Regions from separate parts of the Pseudoalteromonas sp. DL-6 genome, predicted to be linked through region 3. Evidence: predicted binding sites of a transcription regulator. Region 3 holds the regulator's gene; each other region holds the start of a gene.

What was found. Region 3 encodes sigma-54, which starts transcription at its own class of promoters, with help from an activator protein. Its sites were predicted from a motif close to GTTGGCACGNNNNTNGNNT; they were not measured.
Region 1: the regulator sigma-54 is predicted to act here: its motif matches at 4,439-4,457, upstream of flgB (flagellar basal body rod protein FlgB).
Region 2: the regulator sigma-54 is predicted to act here: its motif matches at 2,344-2,362, upstream of B1F84_RS04035 (P-II family nitrogen regulator).
Region 4: the regulator sigma-54 is predicted to act here: its motif matches at 1,571-1,589, upstream of dps (DNA starvation/stationary phase protection protein Dps).

What each region holds. Positions count from the first base shown of each region.
Region 1 is NZ_CP019770.1:2,347,708-2,353,662, forward strand. Features, by position in the region: gene flgG (flagellar basal-body rod protein FlgG) at 1-588, opposite strand, end outside; gene B1F84_RS10955 (flagellar basal body rod protein FlgF) at 610-1,353, opposite strand; gene flgE (flagellar hook protein FlgE) at 1,489-2,811, opposite strand; gene B1F84_RS10965 (flagellar hook assembly protein FlgD) at 2,870-3,547, opposite strand; gene flgC (flagellar basal body rod protein FlgC) at 3,561-3,992, opposite strand; gene flgB (flagellar basal body rod protein FlgB) at 3,995-4,405, opposite strand; gene B1F84_RS10980 (protein-glutamate O-methyltransferase CheR) at 4,533-5,363, opposite strand; gene B1F84_RS10985 (chemotaxis protein CheV) at 5,384-5,955, opposite strand, start outside.
Region 2 is NZ_CP019770.1:871,883-877,837, reverse strand. Features, by position in the region: gene mrcB (penicillin-binding protein 1B) at 1-578, opposite strand, end outside; gene B1F84_RS04040 (ammonium transporter) at 719-1,948, opposite strand; gene B1F84_RS04035 (P-II family nitrogen regulator) at 1,958-2,296, opposite strand; gene B1F84_RS04030 (response regulator) at 2,554-3,336, opposite strand; gene B1F84_RS04025 (carboxypeptidase) at 3,550-5,067, shown strand; gene B1F84_RS04020 (START domain-containing protein) at 5,116-5,808, opposite strand; gene B1F84_RS04015 (CYTH and CHAD domain-containing protein) at 5,808-5,955, opposite strand, start outside.
Region 3 is NZ_CP019770.1:465,365-471,319, reverse strand. Features, by position in the region: gene B1F84_RS02170 (KpsF/GutQ family sugar-phosphate isomerase) at 1-547, shown strand, start outside; gene kdsC (3-deoxy-manno-octulosonate-8-phosphatase KdsC) at 548-1,099, shown strand; gene lptC (LPS export ABC transporter periplasmic protein LptC) at 1,096-1,650, shown strand; gene lptA (lipopolysaccharide transport periplasmic protein LptA) at 1,640-2,179, shown strand; gene lptB (LPS export ABC transporter ATP-binding protein) at 2,176-2,901, shown strand; gene B1F84_RS02145 (RNA polymerase factor sigma-54) at 3,236-4,735, shown strand; gene hpf (ribosome hibernation promoting factor) at 4,762-5,049, shown strand; gene ptsN (PTS IIA-like nitrogen regulatory protein PtsN) at 5,054-5,506, shown strand; gene rapZ (RNase adapter RapZ) at 5,526-5,955, shown strand, end outside.
Region 4 is NZ_CP019770.1:2,705,353-2,711,307, forward strand. Features, by position in the region: gene B1F84_RS12645 (DUF2189 domain-containing protein) at 1-229, shown strand, start outside; gene B1F84_RS12650 (CBS domain-containing protein) at 418-837, shown strand; gene B1F84_RS12655 (DUF2237 domain-containing protein) at 998-1,366, shown strand; gene dps (DNA starvation/stationary phase protection protein Dps) at 1,675-2,199, shown strand; gene B1F84_RS12665 (SulP family inorganic anion transporter) at 2,377-4,104, shown strand; gene B1F84_RS12670 (c-type cytochrome) at 4,382-4,834, shown strand; gene B1F84_RS12675 (VC0807 family protein) at 4,890-5,600, opposite strand; gene B1F84_RS12680 (MFS transporter) at 5,901-5,955, shown strand, end outside.

The DNA.
Region 1 (5,955 bases), 1.4 Mb from region 3:
GGTTTCGGTATATAAGTTTTGCCCTATAGGCTCAAGGCCCGACGGATTAATAAAATCACTAATCGTGATCTGACCAATAACCACGTTTTCGGCCTGACCTTTAACGCGAACTGACACTTCACCGTCTTGAGATACGGTGATCGACTGTGCATCGTCAGGTACATTCATTTCAGGCTGAACAACATAACCAGCACCCGAGGTTACAACACGCCCGTCACCGTCAGTAGTAAACTGGCCGTTACGCGAATAAGCAATATTGCCATCCGGTTGCAGTACTTCAAAAAAGCCAGGGCCTGAAATCATCCAATCTAATGAATTTTCAGTGGTGAGCATATTACCTTGCGAAAAGTTTTTTTGGTTAGCCACCACCTTAGTACCCGCGCCAAGCATTAAGCCTGACGGCATTTCGGTGTCTTGCGATGAGCGACCGCCTGGTTGATTAATATTTTGGTAAAGCAAGTCTTCAAAAATAGCGCGGCTTTTTTTGTAACCTACTGTACTGGCGTTCGCTAAGTTATTTGATATAACCGATATATCAGTTTGTTGAGCGTCAAGCCCTGTTTTACTTATCCATAATGCTGGATTCATAATAATGTCCTCACGTTAAAGTTAAACGATGCGCATCAGCTGCTCTTGACGTTCGTCAATCTCTTCAGCTGTTTTCATCAGTTTTACTTGTAATTCAAATTGGCGTTGGTGACTGATCATATCGACCATTTCATGCACAGGATTTACATTCGACTTTTCTAATGTGCCACCTAATACTTGTACATTGGCTGATGTTTCAACTATTTCGCCTGGTTTAGCTCTAAATAAGCCATCATTACCCTTTTCGAGCGTGGCGTTGTTTGCATCAACCACTTTTAGCCGATCAACTTCTTCTAAAAAGTTAGCCGGTGCACCTTGAGGGCGAACTTGAATAGTGCCATCTTTGCTAAATTCAATTTTTTCAATCGGTACAGGTAATATGACTGGCCCACCTTCGCCAATAACTTGACGACCGTCGCTGGTAGTTAACATACCTTCAGCCGTTATATTTAACGAACCCACTTTTGTGTAGGCTTCATTACCAGAGGCATCCTGAACACTCAGCCATGCATTATCACTCATAGCAATATCAAGGCTGCGACCTGTTTCGACAACACCGCCCGATGTCATGTTTGATCCTGGGCGCTCCTGCATAGCAAAAACACGAGTCGGCAAACCTTCACCGAAAGCCTGCATTGATCGCGCTTGCGCAAAATCAGATTTAAACCCAGTGGTATTTGCATTTGCCAAATTATTGGCTTTAAGAGCAAGCCCTTGCATGCTTTGTTTAGCGCCAGATGCCGCTATGTAGACCATTTTATCCATAACATCGACTCATTAATAAATCTATGCATGAGTAAATGCAATATAAGTGCCAAATTAAATTTAAGGATGAATAAGATTTTAAGAAGGGAATAAAAAAAGGCTGCATTAAGCAGCCTAAATAAATCAAAATAATGATTATCTGATCTGAAGGATGTTCTGTTGAATAGTTGAATTAACCTCAAGCGCACGAGAGTTTGCTTGGAAGTTACGTTGCGCACTAATCAAATCGACCAGCTCATTGGTTAAGTTTACATTAGACTGCTCAAGCGCTGATGAGTTAATGTTACCTAAAGTACCTGAACCAGGCTCACCCGCAATTGGCTCACCTGAGGTTAAACTCTTTTTCCATGAGGTATCACCGACCTGTTGTAGGCCTTGCGAGTTTGAAAAACGCACCATGGCAACTTGACCTAAGAAGGTTGAATCACCGTTACTGTATGACGCAACCACTTTGCCATCAGTACCAATATCAATCCCCGCTAAACGACCCACTGTCGCACCATCTTGCTCAAGCGCCTTCACTTCAAAACGACTCGCATACTGAGTAGGTGTTCTGTTAGCGGTACCCGCTTCATCACGCCAGTTAATAGCAATATCATCAAATTGAGCGCCATTAGATAAAATACCCGATAAATTTGCACCGGTTAAATTGACATCAGTAAACGTAGGGCCAACATTTGGAGCACCATCGGTAGTCGCAGGTAAACCACTGGCATCAAAACCAAACGTGCTTAACGGGCTTGGTGTTGCAGTAGCTGCACCAGTCGCATCAAAAGGAGTTTGATCTAACGTGCCATGTACTTGCCATTCGTTTGGCGCTGTTTTTACAAAAAAGAATTGTAATACATGTGGCTCACCTAACGAGTCATACATAGTCGTTGATGTTGAAGAGTTGTAAGTGGTGCTGTCGGTTGCATCAAACGGCACTGCGATAACATCTTCACGAGAATCAACATTAAACGAAGTGTATACATTACTGGTAGAGCGAGGTGAACCAGAAGAATCTGGAATTTGTAATGCCGATGAAGTACTTAAACTCACAGACGTTGTGTCACCACTGACTTCATCAACTGGGAAGCTCTGTAAAAAATTACCTTTAGCGTCGACAACAAAGTTGTCTTTATTAAGCTTAAACGCACCCGCTCGCGTGTAGGTAAAATCTTGTGCGCCTAAGTCTTGGCTGGTAGCAAAGTAACCTTCACCGGTAATCGCTAAATCCAGTGAGTTATTAGTAAACTGTAATGAGCCTTGATGAAATTGCTGAGCAACCATGGTGGTTTGTACACCATCACCATTTTTAGTTTTACCTGCACTAAATACCGATGATGCGTATACATCAGCAAATTCAGCACGTGACTCTTTAAAGCCTGTGGTGTTTACGTTGGCAATGTTATTGGCGGTAACATCCAAATCTTTTTGTGCGGCAGCAAGGCCTGTTAATGCAATATTGAAGCTCATAATTAACCTCTAACCTAAAAGTATTTAGCCTGATGGCTAAAAAAATACATACAATCTATTACGCGATTTCTGCGACATCAGTCAGCCTAACCGCACCTTCTTTGGTATTAATAATAATGCCGCTTGAGCCATTAATATTAACACTCTCAATATTTTTGAATGAAGCAATTGGGAGGCTTGAAAATTCGCCATCCGTACTGCCTTCAGCTTTAACCTTGTATTCACCAGGAGGAAGCCGTTCACCCGCTTCATTTTTACCATCCCACGCAAAGCGCACTGCACCTGCAGGCTGAGTGCCTAAATCAATGGTTTTAACTAACTGCCCTGACGCATCTTCAATACGAAGTGTTAAATTATCTACCGGCTTTTCAGCAACAATAGCTCCCTTAACCTCACCCGACTCATTAAGCTCAAGCGTGTCAGACTCCAGCAGTGCTTGTTTACCAACCAGTGTTGATGCTTGCAATGCCGAATTTGATGTCATCGACGCGGCTAAAGACTCAAAGTTAGAGTTTAAATTTGAGATCCCTTCAGCCATAGTAAAATTGGTCATTTGCGCAATCATCTGATCATTATCAGCTGGTTTGCTGGGATCTTGATATGACAATTGCTGTGTTAACAACGAAAAGAAATCTTCTTGGGTTAACGCATCACTTTCCTCTTTTTTTGGCACTTGCTTATCTTGCCAACGTAAAGAGTCCATGTAGGATGAAGAAGTACTAATATCGTTACTCATGAGCTACCCTCAGTTACCGCTGACCTAGCAGCAGTGTTTTACTTAACATTTGCTTAGCTGCATCAGCAACTTGAACATTTGTCTGATAAGAGCGAGATGCAGAAATCATATTTGCCATCTCCTCAACAACATTCACGTTGGGTTTATAAATATAACCATTTTCATCCGCACTGGGATGGTTTGGGTTATATTCAATTTGTAGTGGTTTATCACTCTCAACCACTCCTAACACTTTCACTCCAACGGCAGAGCCCTGTGGGTTGCTTGCTGACGCTGACGCTTTTGTTAGCTCCGCAGCAAATACAGGTTGTCGCGCTCGGTACGTCTCATTTTGTGAAGAGCTAACTGTATTAGCATTAGAGATATTACTTGCGGTGGTATTTAATCGCACGTTTTGTGCACTCATACCAGAACCAGCAATATCAAACACATTATATAAACTCATAATTAGGCTCCTTGACTACCGAGGGCTTTTTTCAGGCCTTTAAATTTACCATTAAGAAACTGGACACTGGCCTGATACTCCATAGCATTCTGTGTATACAAGTTTCGTTCCACTTGTATATCAACAGAGTTGCCATCACCTGTATCTGTTTGATTTGGCGTACGAAATAATTCATTACCACCTACACTACGGGTACCACCGGCAATGTGTTTTTCATTGGTTCTTACCATGCTATTGCCGCTTAGTTGGTTAGACTTTGCCGTTTTTAATGCTGAGGCAAAGTCGATATCTTTTGCTTTATAGCCGGGCGTATCAGCATTTGCGATATTAGTAGCGAGCATTTCTGCTCTTTGCGAACGGATCAACATCGCATGCGGATGCACGCCTAATGCTTTATCAAAACTGATAGCCATAACTACCTCCAAAAAATTGACTTAGCATCAATAAAGCAATAAGTAAGCCAGCAATGAAAATAGTGATGATTAAAACAAAAAACGACGCAGTGAGCGTCGTTTAAAGGAGGGTAATATATTAAGAAGGTTATTTCTTTTGGTAAATAATACCGGGGTTACAGCGCACCATATCAAAGTCCGTACTTAAGCCAGACATAGACTCCGACGCACCTAAAAACAAATACCCTTTAGGGTTAAGTGCTTGAGAAAATTGTGCAATTATTTTAGCTTTTACTTCAGGTGAAAAATAAATTAAAACATTACGGCAAAATATAATATCGAATTTACCCATCAAGGCGTACGAATCGAGCAAATTTAAATGCCTAAAGCTCACTTGCTTTTTCAATGAATCAACCACTTGTGCCATACCATTGCCGCTGTCTTTAAAAAACTTTTTACGGCGTTCAGCAGATAGCCCGCGGGCCAATGCCAATGCATCATATTCAGCATGTTTACACATATCCAGCATGGTATTTGATATATCTGTACCAATTATTTGTGCACCCATTTTTAAAACACCAGGGCTGCTTGATTGAAACTCAGCCACCGACATAGCAATTGAATAGGGTTCTTGGCCTGAAGAGCTCGCAGCAGACCATATTTTTAATGGCCTATTTAACGTTTTAAACTCAGGAAATAATCTGGTTTTAAGTAACTCAAACGGATATTGATCTCTAAACCACAATGTTTCATTGGTTGTCATCGCATCAACAACGGCTGCGCGCAACTGGCGCTCATGCACACCTAGCGTTTTAGTTACCAGTTCAGATAATGAATCAACATTAAATCGCGTCATTAATGGCGCCAAACGGCTTTTAACCAAATACTGCTTATTTTCACCTAAAACAATACCGCACTGTTGTTCTAAAAATAAGCGAAATTGATCGTATTCTTTTTGCTGCAAATCTTTATTAGTCAAATCAATAACACCTGTGTTTATTAATCACAATGAACCCACTTATTAACGGCTGTAGCAAGCTCGTCTGGGTTAAATTTTGCAATAAAATCATCTGCTCCTACTTTTTCAATCATTGCTTGATTGAAAACACCGCTTAAAGATGTATGTAAAATAACATGAAGTGGTGCAAGTTTAGGATCGGCTTTAATCTCTGCAGTGAGTGTATAGCCATCCATTTCTGGCATTTCTACATCAGAAATTAATAACCCTACACGCTCTGTAATATCATTAACGCAATCAAGCTCTGCAATTTCTTTTAGTCTTCTTAGAGCTTCTTTACCATTTTTAGCAAGCTCAGTAGTAACACCTAAAGGCTCTAGCGCTCGTTTAACCTGATTTCGTGCAACAGCCGAATCATCGGCAATAAATACAATTCTTTCACCTAGGTCTTTTTGTATATTTCCTTGAGCAGCAACATCATCACTCACGGTAGTATTCACTGGGCAAATTTCGTTTAAGATTTTTTCTACGTCAAGTATTTCTACCAGTTCATTTTCAATTTCAGTGACGGCTGTTAAATAAGAATAGCGACCCGCACCTGATGGCGGTGGCA
Region 2 (5,955 bases), 410 kb from region 3:
TCACGGTCTTGTTTTGAGTCATTACCTATACGGGCTATTTGTACAGGCTCTAATCTGGCAGTGTTTAAGCGACGACCAAATTTATCCTTAATACTGGCAACCTTTTCTCCAGAAAAGCGCAGTTCAATTACATGAGCGCTCTCTAAACCATCATAAAATTCAAAATCACGACGAAAAATCTTAATACTATTGGCTGCTTTAATATATTGCCCTGTGCGGCTCAAGCGATTAACTGCCGTGTAATTTAAACGTTTAAGCTCCCATAAAACTTCTTGCTCAGATAAAAACTGCCCTGGGAAAAAGGTCATTGAACGCGCATACACTTGGGCTGGAAGTTGCCATTTATTGCCCTCAAATTGGCGGGTGATTTTTGCATCAAGATAAATAAAATAGAGTGCTACAGCGATGAAAGTCGCCAGACTTAGTTTCCAAAAAATAGAAAACAACGTTTTTAAAAATGGCCGTTTAGCCGAACTTGCGGCTTTTTTTGCAGCACTTTTTCGCGCTGATGTTTTAGATGACTTAGTAGCACGCTTAGTCGGGGATTTACTGGTCGGTGTTTTCTTTTTTTCAGCCATTTAAGTGTAATATATTCCAAAGGTTGATTTAACGCGAAGAGCTTATCACATTACTCTAACACCTGAAAAATTAACCCTCCCTGAAATCAAAAAAGCCCTAACTCAGTAGGGCTTTGATTGAACACACAATACTTTTACTTTTAATTACTTCTTACTGAAACAAACTCTGGGTAAGCATCAATACCACAATCATGTTGATCCATACCGTTTAGCTCTTCCTCTTCGGTAACACGAATACCCATGGTTTGTTTTAAGACTGCCCAAACAATGAATGAAGCGATAAACACAAAGCCAATGATACATAGTAAACCAATTAACTGTGCCACAAGGTTAGCCTCGGCATTAGTAACCGGCACTAATACCACACCTAATATGCCACATACACCATGCACAGAGATGGCACCTACAGGATCATCAATTTTCACTTTATCAAGTGCCACAATGCTTAGTACAACCAAAGATCCACCTAGTAGGCCATATAAACACGCCATTAATGGTGATGGTGATAATGGATCTGCAGTAATAACCACTAAGCCTGCAAGTGCGCCATTAAGTACCATGGTTAAATCTGCCTTACCCCATAATAACTTACATAAGAACAAGGCTGATATTGCACCCATAGCTGCAGCAGCATTGGTGTTAAGTAGTATTTGACCTACTGCAGTTGCATTTTCTTTATCTGAAATTAATAACTGTGATCCACCGTTAAAGCCAAACCAACCCATCCATAAAATAAATGTACCCAATGTAGCAAGTGGCAAGTTTGAACCTGGAATTGGGTAAATTTCACCATTTTTACCATATTTACCTTTACGTGCACCCAGTAGAATTACACCCGCAAGCGCTGCAGCTGCACCGGTTGCATGGACAATGGCAGAACCTGCAAAATCAACAAAGCCTAATTCAGATAAGAAGCCACCACCCCATGTCCAGTAACCTTCAATTGGGTAAATTAATCCTGTTAGTACTACTGTAAACACTAAGAAAGCCCATAACTTCATACGCTCCGCTACGGCGCCAGATACAATAGACATAGCCGTTGCAACAAATACTACTTGGAAGAAAAAATCAGACTCTAGTGAATGATCGGCGTCTGCCGCTTGACTACCTATTAGGCCACCAAATGAAGGAATTATTCCGCCTTCAACGTTGTCTACATACATAATGTTGTAACCGACCAACAAAAACATAGTACAAGCGATAGAATAAAGTGCGATATTTTTAGTTAGAATTTCTGTGGTATTTTTTGAGCGCACTAAACCTGCTTCTAACATTGCAAAACCAGCTGCCATCCACATAACTAAGATGCCAGAGATTAAAAAGTAAAACGTATCGAGCGAAAACTTCAGCTCTATAATTGTATTTTCCATGTTGCCCCCTTAAATAGCATCATCATCAAGTTCGCCAGTACGAATACGGACAATTTGATCTAAGTCGTAAACAAAAATTTTGCCGTCACCAATTTTGCCCGTTCCAGCAACTTTGGTAATGGTTTCTACAACGCGTTGGCAATTTTCACTACGAGTGGCAATTTCAAGTTTAATTTTAGGTATAAAGTCAACTTGGTACTCTGCACCACGGTATAACTCCGTATGACCTCTTTGACGTCCAAACCCCTTAACGTCAACCACGGTCATTCCTTCGATGCCTAAATCAGCGAGTGCTTCACGCACATCATCTAGTTTGAATGGCTTTATTATTGCACTGATCATTTTCACAAAGGCCCCCTTAGGACACTAGCTTGTTATTGTATTTGCTCTATGCAATCCAACCTTTGTGCCACCTTTAAATTACAAATAAAAACAGAGGGTTATTAAATTAAATAATATAAAAAACAAAAAAGCGCACCATTTAGGTGCGCTTTTTTTAAGCAAAATACAGAATTGGTGCGAGTCGATAAATACGCAAATAATCGTCTTTAACTAACCGTTACACTCTCGCCAAATACACATTGATAATGTATTTAAGATTAAAGTTACTCTGTCGCATCGAAAGACAAAGCCGGTTTTTTAGCATCACTTAGCCATATTGACTCCATAGTTTGCACCACTCGAAAGTGAAACTCTTCATGGGTGAAGGGTTTAGTTAAAAAGTCATTCGCACCTGATTTAATAAATCGTGCAGCAACGCCATAACTATATACATCAGCTAAACCAATAATGGCCAATTGCTCACGGCTTTTAATATTACGAATAGCTCTAATTAATTCAAAACCATTCATACCTGATAAGTTATGGTCAGTGATCACTAAGTTGATAGCCTGATCATGCTCAAGTATATGAAGAGCTTGCGCACTATTATCAACAGTAATGACGTCAAACAATTGTTTTTCGAGCATTTGCTTAACCAAGCTACTGCTCAATAAGGAATTATCTACAACCAGCGCTTTGCGCCCCTGGTTACGCAATAACTGTGCTACAAATTTTATGGCGTAAAGATAAGAGTCGCGATTATCTTTAATGACGTAATCGATAATACCTAATTCCAGCATTTTTAAACGTGTATGTTCATCTGTTTGCGTTGTCATCACCAACGTAGGGATACCTTGCGACAGTGTAAAGCGGGTTATATCAGTATCGATTTGACCACCAACAGATAAATCAACCAACGCAAGCGAATAACTAGTTTGATTTAGTAACTTTTTACATTGAGTAAGTGACTGAGCGAAATCAACCCGCACATCAAGGTAATGCGCAGCAATATGTTTGAGTACCTGCTGTACCCTTATATTATCTTCAACAATTAAAACCCGTTGCATAAACTCCCTTTCATTTACGTTCACCCTTTAAGGTGCTTGTGCGTTTTTTAAAAATCACTTTGATATAAAGTAAAGCTTAGCGACTGATTACTTAAAAAACTTAATCGGTAATTACATAGACTCAACGATTATTATCGGCAGCTAGTCTCATTACTTTTGTTTTTTACTCAAATATCGCTATAACTGCAGTACATAAAATAAAAAGGGTTTCTTATGAAATTTAGTCGAAGTCTATTTTTACCCATTGCCGCAATTGCACTCACATTTACAAGTGCAACATTTGCCGATAATCAACGCCGTATTGATATCGACAGTAAAGTGGTTACTCAGCATAAAGCAAAAATAAATAACGAACGATTTTCGTATACGGTAGCAACAGGCACACAACCAGTATGGGATAACAAGGGAGATGCCATCGCAACCCTTCAATACACTTACTACACCCGCGATAAAGTAGATGACAGAACAAAGCGTCCATTACTTATTTCATTTAATGGTGGCCCAGGCTCAGCATCGGTTTGGATGCATTTAGCTTACACCGGCCCTCGTGTTTTAAAAATTGACGACGAAGGCTACCCAATTCAACCTTATGGTGTAAAAGATAACCCTTATTCAGTCTTAGATGTCGCCGATATCGTTTATGTAAACCCTGTAAATACAGGTTATTCACGTGTTGTAGAAGATAAAGACGGTAACCTTCTACCTAAAGACAAACAAAAAGAGTTATTTTTTGGCGTTAATGCCGATATAAAATACCTAGCAGAATGGCTTAATACTTTTGTATCTCGAAATGAACGTTGGCGCTCTCCAAAATTTTTAATAGGTGAAAGCTATGGTACAACGCGTGTATCGGGTTTAGCGCATGAGCTGCAAAATAGTCAGTGGATGTACGTTAACGGTGTTGTACTCGTTTCACCTACCGATATTGGTATTAAACGCGACGGTCCAGTAAAAGCAGCTAATCGCCTACCTTACTTTGCAGCTACAGCGTGGTATCACAAAGCACTAAACGCCGATTTACAAGCAAAAGACTTAGACGAGCTATTACCAGAGGTTGAACAGTTTACTGTTAATGAGCTTATTCCAGCGCTTGCAAAAGGCGGTTTTATTGCGCCAGAAGAAAAACGTCGTATTATTAAAAAAATGGCTGAATATGCAGGTTTATCTGAAACATTTGTGAGTCAAAACAACTTAGATATTCCAACACAGTTTTTTTGGAAAGAGTTATTACGTGAGCGCGGACAAATGGTCGGGCGACTGGATTCGCGTTATTTAGGTATAGATAAGCGCGATGCCGGTGAATCACCGGATTACTGGGCAGAGCTTACATCATGGCTGCACTCTTTCACTCCTGCAATTAACTATTACCTTCGCGAAGAGCTTAATTACAAAACTGATATCAAATATAACCTATTTGGTAACGTTCACCCATGGGACAGAAGCGGCAACAATACCGGTGAAAATTTACGCTTAGCTATGGCTCAAAACCCTTTTTTAAATGTGATGGTTCAGGCGGGTTATTTTGACGGTGCAACCAATTACTTTGATGCCAAGTACACCATGTGGCAATTAGATCCAAGTGGTAAAATGCAAGATAGATTAAGCTTTAAAGGCTACCGCAGTGGCCACATGATGTATCTACGCCATGCAGATTTAGAAAGCTCTAATAACGATTTACGCGAGTTTATAATGCAGTCTTTACCCAAAGACGGTGAATCTGCTAAATACTAATTAGCCCATATCCACTTAAAAAAGTGACCACTTAGGTCACTTTTTTGCTTATAACCGCGGCAATTCGCCATGTGTACAATCCCCAGTACGGATGACGGTTGACTTTGCTGTGTACTGCTTAGTAGCAAGTATTTCAGCTAAATTTATTAGCGTCTTAAGGGTGCTTTTTAAAGCGACCCGATTATTTAACCATGTAGGTATCTTGCCGCCTGGTAACGCATACACTTGATAACTAATGTGTAAATTTTTCGCCTGCTGAGTTAACAACCACGTTGCATTTAAGGTGCTTATTCTTATTACCCCTTTAGTTTGAGGTAAAAAATCTGGGCGCGCGTGAATACTAAGTTGCGTTTGCAAGTCATTCACTTTTGTATAGCACGAATAAGTAATCACGTCCCTGTTACTAACAGGCCAAGGGGAGTCAATATAACTATAAACAAGATTTTCTGAAGGGTTCAAACTTTTGAGTAACGTAACCTTAGTAATATTTTCTATCCAGCTAGGAGCTGTATCGGTATCACTGAGTAAAGCAACTAAATCCTCTGCGGTGACATTGTTAACCACCGTTTCAGCTTTCATTTTCAAGGTATCGTCAGTTAAACGCTGAAAATAAACACTCACACCTTGTTTGCTTTCGTACAATTGCCAAGCAGGCTGTGAATCAGCTTTTATAGCAAAACACAAAAGTGAAAAAATCATGCACTTTTGCAGCAAAGTCCGGCCACAAAAGTGCTTAGTCATTAAAGCCAATAGGGTTCTGTATCAAATGAAGCGTGTCGACTTTGCTCCATGGCACTGACTAAAAAGTCAGATTTTTGTTCTAACCATAGTTGTATTTTTGCCAGTTGAGCATCTTCTTGCCCGCCACACAGCTGTTTTAAATAATCA
Region 3 (5,955 bases):
AGTTGAACAAGAAGCCTGCTCATTAGGCCTAGCGCCAACGGCAAGTACCACGGCAACACTCGCTATGGGTGATGCAATGGCGGTAGCATTATTAGAAGCCCGTGGCTTTACCGCAGATGATTTTGCTCTGTCGCATCCAGGTGGCAGTTTAGGCAAACGCTTACTGTTAACCTTAAAAGATGTAATGCATAGCGGTATTCACACGCCTATTATTAATGAAACGCAAACCATTAAAGACGCCCTAATTGAAATGTCAGCCAAAGGACTCGGCATGACCGCTATTATAGATGGTAACCAACAATTATCTGGTTTGTTTACCGATGGTGATTTACGCCGTATTTTAGAGCAACGTGTTGATATACACAGCACAGAAATTAATGTTGTGATGACTAAATCATGCACAACAGCCACACAAGACATGCTCGCGGCTGAAGCACTGAACATTATGGAACAAAAACGTATTAATGGTTTAATTGTGATTAATGAGCATAATCAGCCCATTGGCGCACTAAATATGCAAGACTTACTAAAAGCGGGAGTGCTATAAATGCAGTTTGAAGATCTTTACCAACCGTTAAGTGATGATGCAAAAGCGCGCGCCAAAAAAATAAAATTATTAATTTGCGACATTGATGGTGTGTTTTCTGATGGGCGTATTTATCTTGGTAACCAAGGTGAAGAGCTCAAAGCATTTAATACCAAAGACGGATTTGGCATTAAAGCCCTTATTAATAGTGGTTTTGAAGTTGCCGTGATCACAGGTCGTCACTCACAAATAGTTCAACAACGTATGAGTAGTTTAACCGTACAACATATATACCAAGGCCAAGAAGACAAACTCATCGCCTATCAAGAATTAAAACAAAAATTAGCGCTTAGCGATGAGCAAATTGCCTACATAGGCGACGATGGCCCTGATATGCCAGTAATGGAAAAAGTCGGGTTTGCAGTAGCCGTGAACGACGCCCACCCGCTGATTAAACGTTTATCGCATTATGTTACTCAGCTGCCTGGCGGCTTTGGCGCAGTGAGAGAACTAACAGACTTACTAATGCTTGAAAACAATAAGCCACTTACCAGCCAAGGAACCAGTTCATGAATGTGGCGCGCATTATACTGAGCGTTTTATTCATAAGCTGTATGGTTTGGCTTTGGTATCCTTACTTTACTCAGGTAGATATTGTTGCGGATGAACAAACTCAAGTTATTGCTAAACCCGATTATACCGCGATTGAGCTAAAACAAACCGCTTACAATGATCAAGGTAAAGTAAGCCATAAAGTGACTGCGGTAAAAATGGAGTTATATCAACAACTCGGTTTTACCTTTTTTGAAAAACCTATATTTACGTTATATAACGAACAGCAAACATGGCGTATTAACGCTGATGAAGCCACCCTCTACGACGATCGGCAACTGGTGTTAGAGGGTAATGTGAAAGCGCTAAATTTAGTCGATAACGCAATGATCGATACGATCACAGCCGATAGCATCAATGTAGATATAAAACTACTGACTATGCAGTCACAGCAGCCAGTCGTTATTACAGGACCGAATTTAAAAATCATCGGTAAAGGCCTTGAAGCCGATTTAAAAACCGAAGTGATTAAACTTATTAACCATACGCGAACCCTATATTATGACCAATAACCTATTTAAAATTTTAATTGTTCCTTCACTACTGATTGCATTTCAAAGCCATGCAGAGGAGGCCGTTGAAGCCCCTGCGGCTAATCAAATTTCAATTAGTGCTGACAGACAGGAAGGTCAATTAAAAGAAAACGTGGGCATTTTTGAGAAAAATGTTGAAATTATTCATGGTAATCGCCGCATTACCGCCGATCGTTTAGAAGTACATAAACGTGATGACTTAGGCGAGAATAAGCAACTTTTAATTGCCACAGGTAGCCCTGCTTACTTTGAAGAAACACAAGCTGATGGCACCATCATGAGCGCCAGTGCCAATGAAGTTCGCTATGATGTATCGCAACGTTTTTTAACCTTAATCGGTGATGCCAGTATCGCTCAAGCAGGTCAAAAAATTACCGCTAAAAGTATCACCTACGATATAGAGCAGCAGTTGATTAGCGCAGAAAAAGATGAAAATTCAACCGATCGTGTACACACCATTTTGGTGCCTGTTGAAAACAAAAAAGAAGACGATAAAGGCCAACCATGAGCACATTAAAAGCAGAGCTATTAGCAAAAAGCTATAAAGGCCGTGAAGTGGTGAAAAATGTTGGCCTAGAAGTTGAAGCTGGCAGTATTGTCGGTTTACTTGGCCCCAATGGCGCAGGTAAAACCACGACCTTTTACATGATTGTAGGTCTTGTACCGAGCGATAAAGGTAAAATATCAATAGATGATCAAGATATCACTTTATTACCTATGCATAGCCGAGCTCGCCTAGGGATTGGTTACTTACCACAAGAATCATCGATTTTTAGAAAGCTGACGGTTTACCAAAACTTAATGGCTATTTTAGAAACACGTAAAGAGCTTAATAAACAACAACGTGAAGATACCTTAAATAATTTACTTGATGAATTTAGCATTCAGCATATTCGTGAAAGCCAAGGTATGGCCCTATCAGGCGGTGAACGTCGCCGCGTTGAAATTGCCCGGGCATTAGCAGCAAACCCTAAATTTATACTATTAGACGAACCCTTTGCAGGGGTTGATCCTATCTCTGTATTAGATATTAAAAAGATTATAGAGCACCTTAAGAATCGAGGGATTGGCGTATTGATCACAGATCACAACGTACGCGAAACACTTGATGTTTGTGAAAAAGCCTACATAGTTTCTCATGGGGAGTTAATTGCATCAGGCACTCCAGAATATGTATTAAACGATAAAACAGTACGCGATGTTTATTTGGGCGAGCAGTTCAAGCTCTAATATGTGTGTTATTCCACTAAGCATCTGCTAAGATTAATTATACTTAGGTCTGTTGACCTTTCAAGGTTGAATTTGCAGCAGTCTGTTTGGTATTTAGGCAAGGCAGAGCCTATGTGATGTGGTATTCCCCATAAATAGGCGATAACGCAGCATCAATGCCAAACAGGCGCTGCCCTTCGGGTTCTGCCTAGGGACGATTTACTTTTTGTTGCTCGGTTTTGACTTAGCCCACTAGGTTACAAACCTCGCGCCGCGATTAAACCGCCCCTAGTTTGAACGAATTTTAATCCGTAAAGGTCAACAGACCGTAATTTAAAAGGATTGTTAGAGATAAATGAGGCAATCATTACAGCTGCGCATGGGCCAGCAACTTACAATGACTCCACAGTTGCAACAAGCAATTCGCTTATTGCAGCTCAGTACATTGGATCTCCAGCAAGAAATTCAAGAAGCGCTCGATAGCAATCCCTTGCTTGAAGTTGAAGAACAAGATTACAGCGAAGATGCTGCGGGTAAAAACGAACAAAAAGCCGATAACAATGAATCAACGCTAAGTGCTTCAGCTGACGAAAAACCTAGCGAGTATGAGCAAGACAGCGGCGAAGCCATGAGCAAAGACACCATTAGCGATGATATGGCAATGGATGTTACATGGGATGAATACATGAGCGCAGCACCTGTCTCTTCATCGGGACCGATGCCTGAAGATGAATCAATTTATCAAGGCTCTTCAACTGAAACGCTGCATGAATATTTAATGTGGCAATTGCAACTGACGCCATTTAGTCCTACAGATGAAGCCATTGCGATTGCAATAGTAGAAGCCGTGGACGACTCAGGTATTTTAACCCTTAGCTGTGAAGAAATTTTAGAGAGCTTTAATCAAGAAAACGATGACGAAGATGAAGTTGAACTTGATGAAATAGAAGCGGTATTAAAGCGTATTCAATTATTTGATCCGGTAGGAATAGCCGCGCGTAGTTTACAAGAGTGCTTGTGTATTCAACTTAATCAGTTTGATAAAGACACGCCTTTTTTAAACGAAACAAAAATGATCTTAACCGATCATATTGATTTGCTGGCTGCACGTGATTATCGCACGTTAATGAAAAAAACTAAGCTCAAAGAAGATGAGCTTAAAGAGATCATGACGTTAATTCATACCCTTAGCCCAAAACCGGCGGACACTATTGTCAGAGAAGAGTCAGAGTATGTTATTCCTGATGTGTCGGTTAAAAAAATTAAAGGGCGTTGGGTGGTTGAACTAAACCCTGATAGCATGCCTAAAATTAGGGTAAACAGCCAATATGCGGCTATGTCACGTACTGTTAAATCAAGTGGTGATAGCCAGTTTATTCGCTCACACTTGCAAGAAGCAAAATGGTTTATAAAAAGTCTAGAAAGTAGAAACGACACGCTACTTAAAGTAACTAACTGTATTGTGCAGCAACAACAGGCCTTTTTTGAACATGGTCCTGAGGCGATGAAGCCTATGGTACTTAATGACGTGGCCGAAATGGTAGAAATGCACGAATCGACTATTTCACGTGTTACTACGCAAAAATACATGCACACACCACGCGGTATTTTTGAGCTTAAATATTTCTTTTCAAGCCATGTAAGCACTGAAAATGGTGGCGAATGTTCATCTACAGCAATACGCGCATTAATTAAAAAATTAATCGCTGCAGAAAACTCAGCTAAACCATTGAGTGATAGTAAAATTGCAGATATATTGGCAGAGCAAGGAATTAAAGTAGCAAGGAGAACTATTGCAAAATATCGCGAATCTCTAGCTATTCCCCCGTCGAATCAACGAAAAAGTTTGATTTAAGGCGTACAACAAAGAGGAAAATGTTTATGCAACTGAACTTAACTGGTCGCCATGTAGATATTACTGACTCGCTTAGAGACTACGTAAATAGTAAATTTGCAAAGCTGCAGAGGCACACTGATCACATAACGAATGTGCACGTTATTCTCGATGTAGAAAAACTAAACCAAAAAGCCGAAGCAACCGTTCATGTTAGTGGCGCTGAGATTTTTGCTTCTACTGAACACCAAGATATGTATGCCGCTATAGACTCGCTGATTGACAAGCTAGATCGTCAAGTAATTAAACACAAAGAGAAACTTGCTCGACACTAACACTATGAAACTAAGCTCACTTATCTGTCAGGACTGCAGTAAAGCTGCGGTCCTTTTTAATAGTAAAAAAAGAATTTTAGAATTTATCAGTGAATTGGCTCACAATAAACTGCCCTATTTAACACAACAAGATATTCTTAACGCGTTAACCGCCAGAGAAAAACTAGGGAGTACAGGTATAGGCCGAGGAATTGCAATTCCACATGGTCGTATGAGTGGTGCACAAGAGCCTCTTGCACTTATACTGGTGAGCGAAACGGCTATTAATTTTGATGCGATAGATAACCGACCGGTCGACATTTTTGTTGCCTTAATTGTCCCAGACGGTGACAATCAACAGCATTTAAAGACCTTAGCTACCATTGCAGATAAGCTCAACGATAAAGAATTTTGTAAGCAATTACGGGCGGCAAAATCCGACAATGAGCTGTATCAAGTCATTGTCAGTCAACCGTAGTAACAATAAAGGGTGATAAATGGAATTAATAATAATAAGTGGTCGCTCAGGTTCTGGTAAATCTGTTGCGTTACGGGTTGTTGAGGATTTAGGTTATTATTGTGTAGATAATATTCCTTTAAATTTATTACCATCTCTTGTTCGAAGTGTTTCCGACAGCTACAACAAAATTGCCGTAAGTGTTGATGTGCGTAACTTACCTAAAGAGCAGCAACAGTTTAATGAAATCATTGAATATTTACCTGGTTTCACTAAACCAACGGTGTTTTATTTAGACAGTGACGATCAAACATTAATTAAACGCTTTTCGGAAACTAGGCGTCTTCACCCTCTTTCTATTGATTCTCTACCGCTTGATTTAGCAATAAAAAAAGAAAAACAACTACTGGATGTTTTGATCAATCATGCTGATCATATGATTGATACCACTGATTTAAGTGTGCATCAGC
Region 4 (5,955 bases), 1.0 Mb from region 3:
GATGGAAAGACGCGTTGATATTATGACTGCCGTGGTTTCTTCAATCCACGCGGTTAAAGAAAACTTTGCTGCCATGGTGGTGTGGTCAATTTGTATATTTGTATTGGTAGCGCTGGGCTTTGCTGCAGGTGCAGCTGGATTCATTATTATTATGCCGCTACTTAGTTATGCTAGCTGGCACGGTTACATTGCGGTAATTAAAACTAAAAAACCACGCGGTTACGAGTAACACTTGTCGAAAAAATTTTAATCTCTTTCTATCATTCACTTAATTAAATGCTTTTGGGCATTTAGTTAAGTGACTCCTCTCTCCTCCTGTTTATTAAATCCGCAAAAACCTTGATCTGAATAAGGTGCAAAGCTTAAAAATAGCGCTAATATAAGCTGATACACTACAGATAACATAAAGGAATAAACATGAGTCAAAATGTTACCGACTTAATGACAGCTAACCCATTTTCAGTGAACGTAAAAAGCACCCTGCATGACGCACATAATTTAATGAAAGAAAAAAATATTCGTCATATTCCTGTTATCGACGAAGACGGCGCATTTGTCGGTATGCTGACACAAAAAATCATGGTCGCTAAAGTTATGGGGATCATGGCAACGTTTGGTGCAAATGCATTACAACGAAAAGAGAAACTCACAAAAGTAGAAGATATTATGGTGAGTGATTTTATTAGTGTCACCCCAGAGCAGCCGCTATCAGATGTGGTTAAGTTTTTTGTAGATAATCGCCACGGTTGTATGCCCGTTGTTAGCCAGCAGGGTCAGCTAGTGGGTATTTTAACGTCTTCTGATTTTGTGCGTTTAGCGGCAGCACTACTTTCGTAAGCGCCCTTGCTTAGTAAAAACTGCATTTTGGCTTTACTAAGTGCAGTTTTTTACTCGCTTAAAGATGTATAAAATTAATAGCATAGATAGATAAGTCACTAACGGCCTGTTATGGTAAACACCTCTGCTTTCGATGATTATTACAAGGTAACTGTGCTGCATGGCTAATCAATTAAATGTACTGGGAACTCGCTTACAACTGTGTTGTGGTAATGGTGGCTATACCCGTGAAGGGTTTTGCTATGTGCCAGATTCAGACTTTGGCAATCACAGTGTATGCGCCATTATGACCGACGAATTTTTGCAGTTTTCTAAAGCGCAAGGTAACGATTTAATTAGCCCTAATCCTTTGTATGATTTTGCTGGCTTAAAAGCTGGCGACAAATGGTGCTTGTGCGCAGTGCGTTGGTATCATGCCATTGCTGCAAACGTTGCTCCTCCAGTGGTACTTGAAGCTACAAACCAAAAAGCGCTCGACATTATTGAGTTTGACGTATTAAAAGCGCATCAATATCAAAAAACGCTATAACGATTAAACACTGAACCCAGTTTTCTTTTGCCTAAATAGCGTAGGCAAAAAGAGTCCTTAACGTGCCCCCCGTTTTAAACGTGCTTTTTTGCAGAATTTACAAAAAAGTGCATATTTTTCATATGCACTTAAGTTTGTTGCTTTGAAAAATACCGCCAATTAAAAATTAAAACAATAATTTCAGCAACTTAAAAAAACAATACTATCGGCATGAGCATTGCTTCTATTAATACAAGACGTGTTCGTTATCGCAATTAAAACACTCACTTGAGTTAAGCGAGCACTATTTTGAAATAGTAGGAGGCATAATGAGTAACAGTAATAATGCAAACAAAGTCGCTGAATTTACCGCTCCCGGTGTAGAAAACGAATCAGCAAATAAAGCAATATCTGTTCTAGAAGATCGCATGGTAGCGCTAATTGATTTACAGCTAACTTTAAAACATATTCATTGGAATGTAGTAGGTCCAAACTTTATTGGCGTACATGAAATGCTAGACCCTCAAGTTGAAACCGTACGTGAAATGACCGACACCATAGCAGAACGTATTGCCACTTTAGGCGGCGTCCCTGTTGGTACACCAAAATCAATTGTCGATCGTCGTACATGGGAAGACTACGCTATAGGCAAAGGTTTAGTAACCGAGCACTTAGCTGCATTAGACAAAGTATATAACGGCGTTAACGGTGATCACCGTAAAGCTATAGAATCACTTGCTGAGCTTGATCCGGTATCTGAAGATATGATCATTGCGCAACTTGCCGAGCTTGAGCAATATCAGTGGTTTGTTCGTGCCCATATAGAGTCATCTACGGGTCAATTGAACAGCTAATTTTAAATTGATATACATTGAGCCCAGCAAATATGCTGGGCTTTTTATTTTTTCACTATGTCCATCTCATCATTAAGCTAAAACCATCACATTTAATCCACTATAGCGCGTTTAGTTACTATACTTATTTTTATACAGAACTTACTATCTACTCCTTATTATTAAAGGGATTTTTCAGTGTTGTCGCGTTTATATAATTTTATGCCTGGTTTACAAACGTTGTTTAATTATCAGCGCCAATGGCTTGCCGACGATATGCGAGCAGCCTTATCAGTTGCAGCCGTGGCATTGCCTGTAGCTATTGCTTATGCGCAGCTTACCGGCGTAAATGCCGCCGTTGGTCTCTATTCTTGTATCTTACCTATGATGCTTTATGCACTATTTGGTACCTCTAAACAGCTTATTATTGGCCCTGATGCCGCAACCTGTGCGGTGATTGCCGCAGTAGTGACTCCACTTGCCGCAGGCGATAGCTTTAAACATTGGCAATTAGTGATCACCATGACCGCAATGACAGGTATCTGGTGCTTTATTGCCAGCCGCTTTAAACTAGGTGTACTTGCTGACTTTTTATCAAAACCTATTTTAATGGGACTGCTCAATGGCGTAGCTATTACCATTATTGTTAGCCAGTTTTCAAAAATATTTGGTTTTACCTTTGACGAACGCTACTTACTGGAGCGCTTAGGAGGTGTGCCAACCTATTTATCGCAAACTCATATTCCCACCTTGCTAATGGCTTTATTAACGCTGAGTGCCTATTTCGCTTTCAAACGTATTAAACCAAGTTGGCCTGCCTCTATGCTGGCAATCACATTGGCTGCAATCTTAGTTTGGTTATTCAACTTAGAACAGTTTGAGATAAAAACCATTGGCGTTGTAACGGGTGGCTTACCTATATTTAACCCTCCAATGTTTGATATTGGGGTGATCCGTGAGCTCGTAGTTCCTGCACTTAACTTAGCCATAGTCAGCTTTGTAAGTATGATGTTGACCGCACGAAGCTTTGCTGCAAAAAATGGCTATGACATTAATCCAGATAAAGAATTTAGAGCCTTAGGTATTGCCAATTTAGCCTCAGCATTGTCGCAAGGTTTCGCAGTTAGTGGTGCTGACTCTCGTACGGCTGTTAACGACAATGCCGGCGGTAAAACTCAATTAGTATCGATTATAGCGGCTGTTATTATTGCCATTATTGCGTTATTTTTAACGGCTCCCCTTGAGTATATTCCCAGTGCAGCACTGGGAATTGTGCTTATTATTGCTTCAATTCATCTCATCGATTTAAAGGCGTTATGGCAATTAAAATTTAAAGATAAGCAAGCATTCTACTTAGCATTAACTACGTTATTTGCGGTGTTGTTTATTGGTGTAATCCCTGGCATAACGCTTGCTGTATTATTGGGTTTATTTCAATTTATCCGCAGCGTTATGCGTCCATCTGACACTATTTTAGGTATTGATGCCAAAGGGGTAGTAAGAAGCCTCGACGAAACAGATAAAGCCAAAGCGATACAAGGCGTTTTTATTTATCGATTCAATTCGCCTTTAACTTACTTTAACGTGGGTTACTTTAAACGTCGCTTATTAGAGCAATACGCCCGCCAGAAAGACGATATAGAATGCGTTATTATCGACGCTGTACCTTGTTTTACTCACCTTGATTTAAGTGTAATGAGCATGCTTGCCGACTTAGATGTAATTTTTAAAAAGCGCCATATTCGTTTAGAGCTTGCTGGCAGAAAACGTCAATTGCTCGCTTGGTTTAAAACGGCAGGAATTACATCTGGTAAAGAGGGGATTTATGTTCACTCAGACTTGTATATCGCCCTACAAAAAAACAGTGTGAGTCAACATATTACTGAAGCCGCTTTATTTAAATCGCCTAACCAAAGCTCAGCTTAGTTAGAATTATTAGTTATCATCTACTACACTCAAATTGTAGATAAAATATGGTGATGACTCATTTCATTAACTGAAAAATATCTGAGACTCAGTGCAAAGAATGTTTTCTTTATTAACTTGTTAAGCCTTAAAAAGATATCGCAAGCAAAAATGAAAATGCCATACCATGCAGTATCAAAATACTCGTGCAGCCGCTTATTTTATGGCTTATCAAATAAAGTATTATTGATGAGAACAATTAAGCACTGCAAAAAACCAATTAAAAAATGGAGTTATTATGAAATATACACTCTTAATTGCATGCTTAATGGCACTGGCAGGTTGTGATAAAGGCGTTGATTCACCAAAAGGATTTAGCTTACCCGAAGGTAATGCAGAACAAGGTAAAGCCGTGTTTTTAAAATATAAGTGCTTGGCATGTCACACCCTTGCAGGCGTTGAAGATAGCAGCGTAACAAAACATGACGATATTTCTATTAAGCTAGGAGGTAATAAAACCAAAATAATTACTTATGCTGAGCTGGTAACGTCAGTGATTAATCCCTCCCATCGGTTTTCTAGGCCTTATAGACCCGACGCCAGAAATGAAGATGGCAGTTCAAAAATGACGGTATTTAACGATACCATGACCGTATCTGAACTCACCGACTTAGTCACTTTTTTACAACCAAACTATAAACTTATTCCGTACCACAGAACTAATTACCAACTTTACTCTCACTACAAGTAAATATTGATAGCAAAAAAAACCGTTGTTAAACAACGGTTTTCTTTATGCGTTTTATCTACTCGGCATTAACCATTTCTTCAAACTTCATACCGGTTAGCTTGGTCAGCACTTTAATTACATATATAAAAATACCAATAAGCATCAGCATAGAAGGAATGGCAATAACGGAATAACTTAATAGGGTCATTTCGCCAAGTTGTTCGTTAAATTCCACACTACCTGCGGGGCTAGTAACAATCCATTTAGCTAAGAGGTAATTCATAGTTGATGAAAACACAAAGGTCAGCGCTAATAAGTAATTAGCGTTAGTAATTTTTTGTTTAAAGCTTTGCGTATTGCCGCGCTCAGCAAGGGCATCGTAAATAGTGTCTAACTTGAATAAAAGTGAGTTTAATAAAAGTTTGGCTAGCAAGGGCTTACCAAAAAAGCCCGACATTAGCACTGTAAAACCAATAATTGCCGGTATAGCCGCTTCTTTAATTGCTAACCACTCAACGTTAAGCTCAAACAGCGCTATACCACCGGTAAGTAAAGTACTTAAAAAGCCCAAAAGTGAAATAAAGTTTAATGAGCCCGCTTTTATAAAATCATAAATACCATAACTAATAGGAAATATGAGCGCCACAATTAAGCCAACCACACTACCTAAATATTCAGGGCCAGAGAACTTCATTAAAATGACTGAAGGAATGATGATATTAAATACTATTTCGATAAGCGGATTATTTTTTTTACGCTGCTTTGTGGCTTGATTATGACTGGTCATTGTTAATTCCAAAAAATATTACTGCTGCATCACTTTCCTCCTGTGTGGAGTAAATAATGTTTTAAAGTGCCTTGAAGCATAATACCTGCAATGCAGCCGCTATTCTAGCGCAGCACACAACCACCCGATTTTTTTAGGTCGCTATCTTATCAAATGCTATTTTTATTAATAAATAATTTATCGAACGCTCTATATTCTTACGCTGAGTGTTCATTATTACAGAACACATTTTTTACAGCTTGGAAAACCTTCATGCTTGCTCTAGTATCTAATTGTCTTAGCTCAATAATTTGCATTTTAATGAAATCATTTCCATCACTGTATTTTGCCAATTTATTTTTAATTATTGGTACCG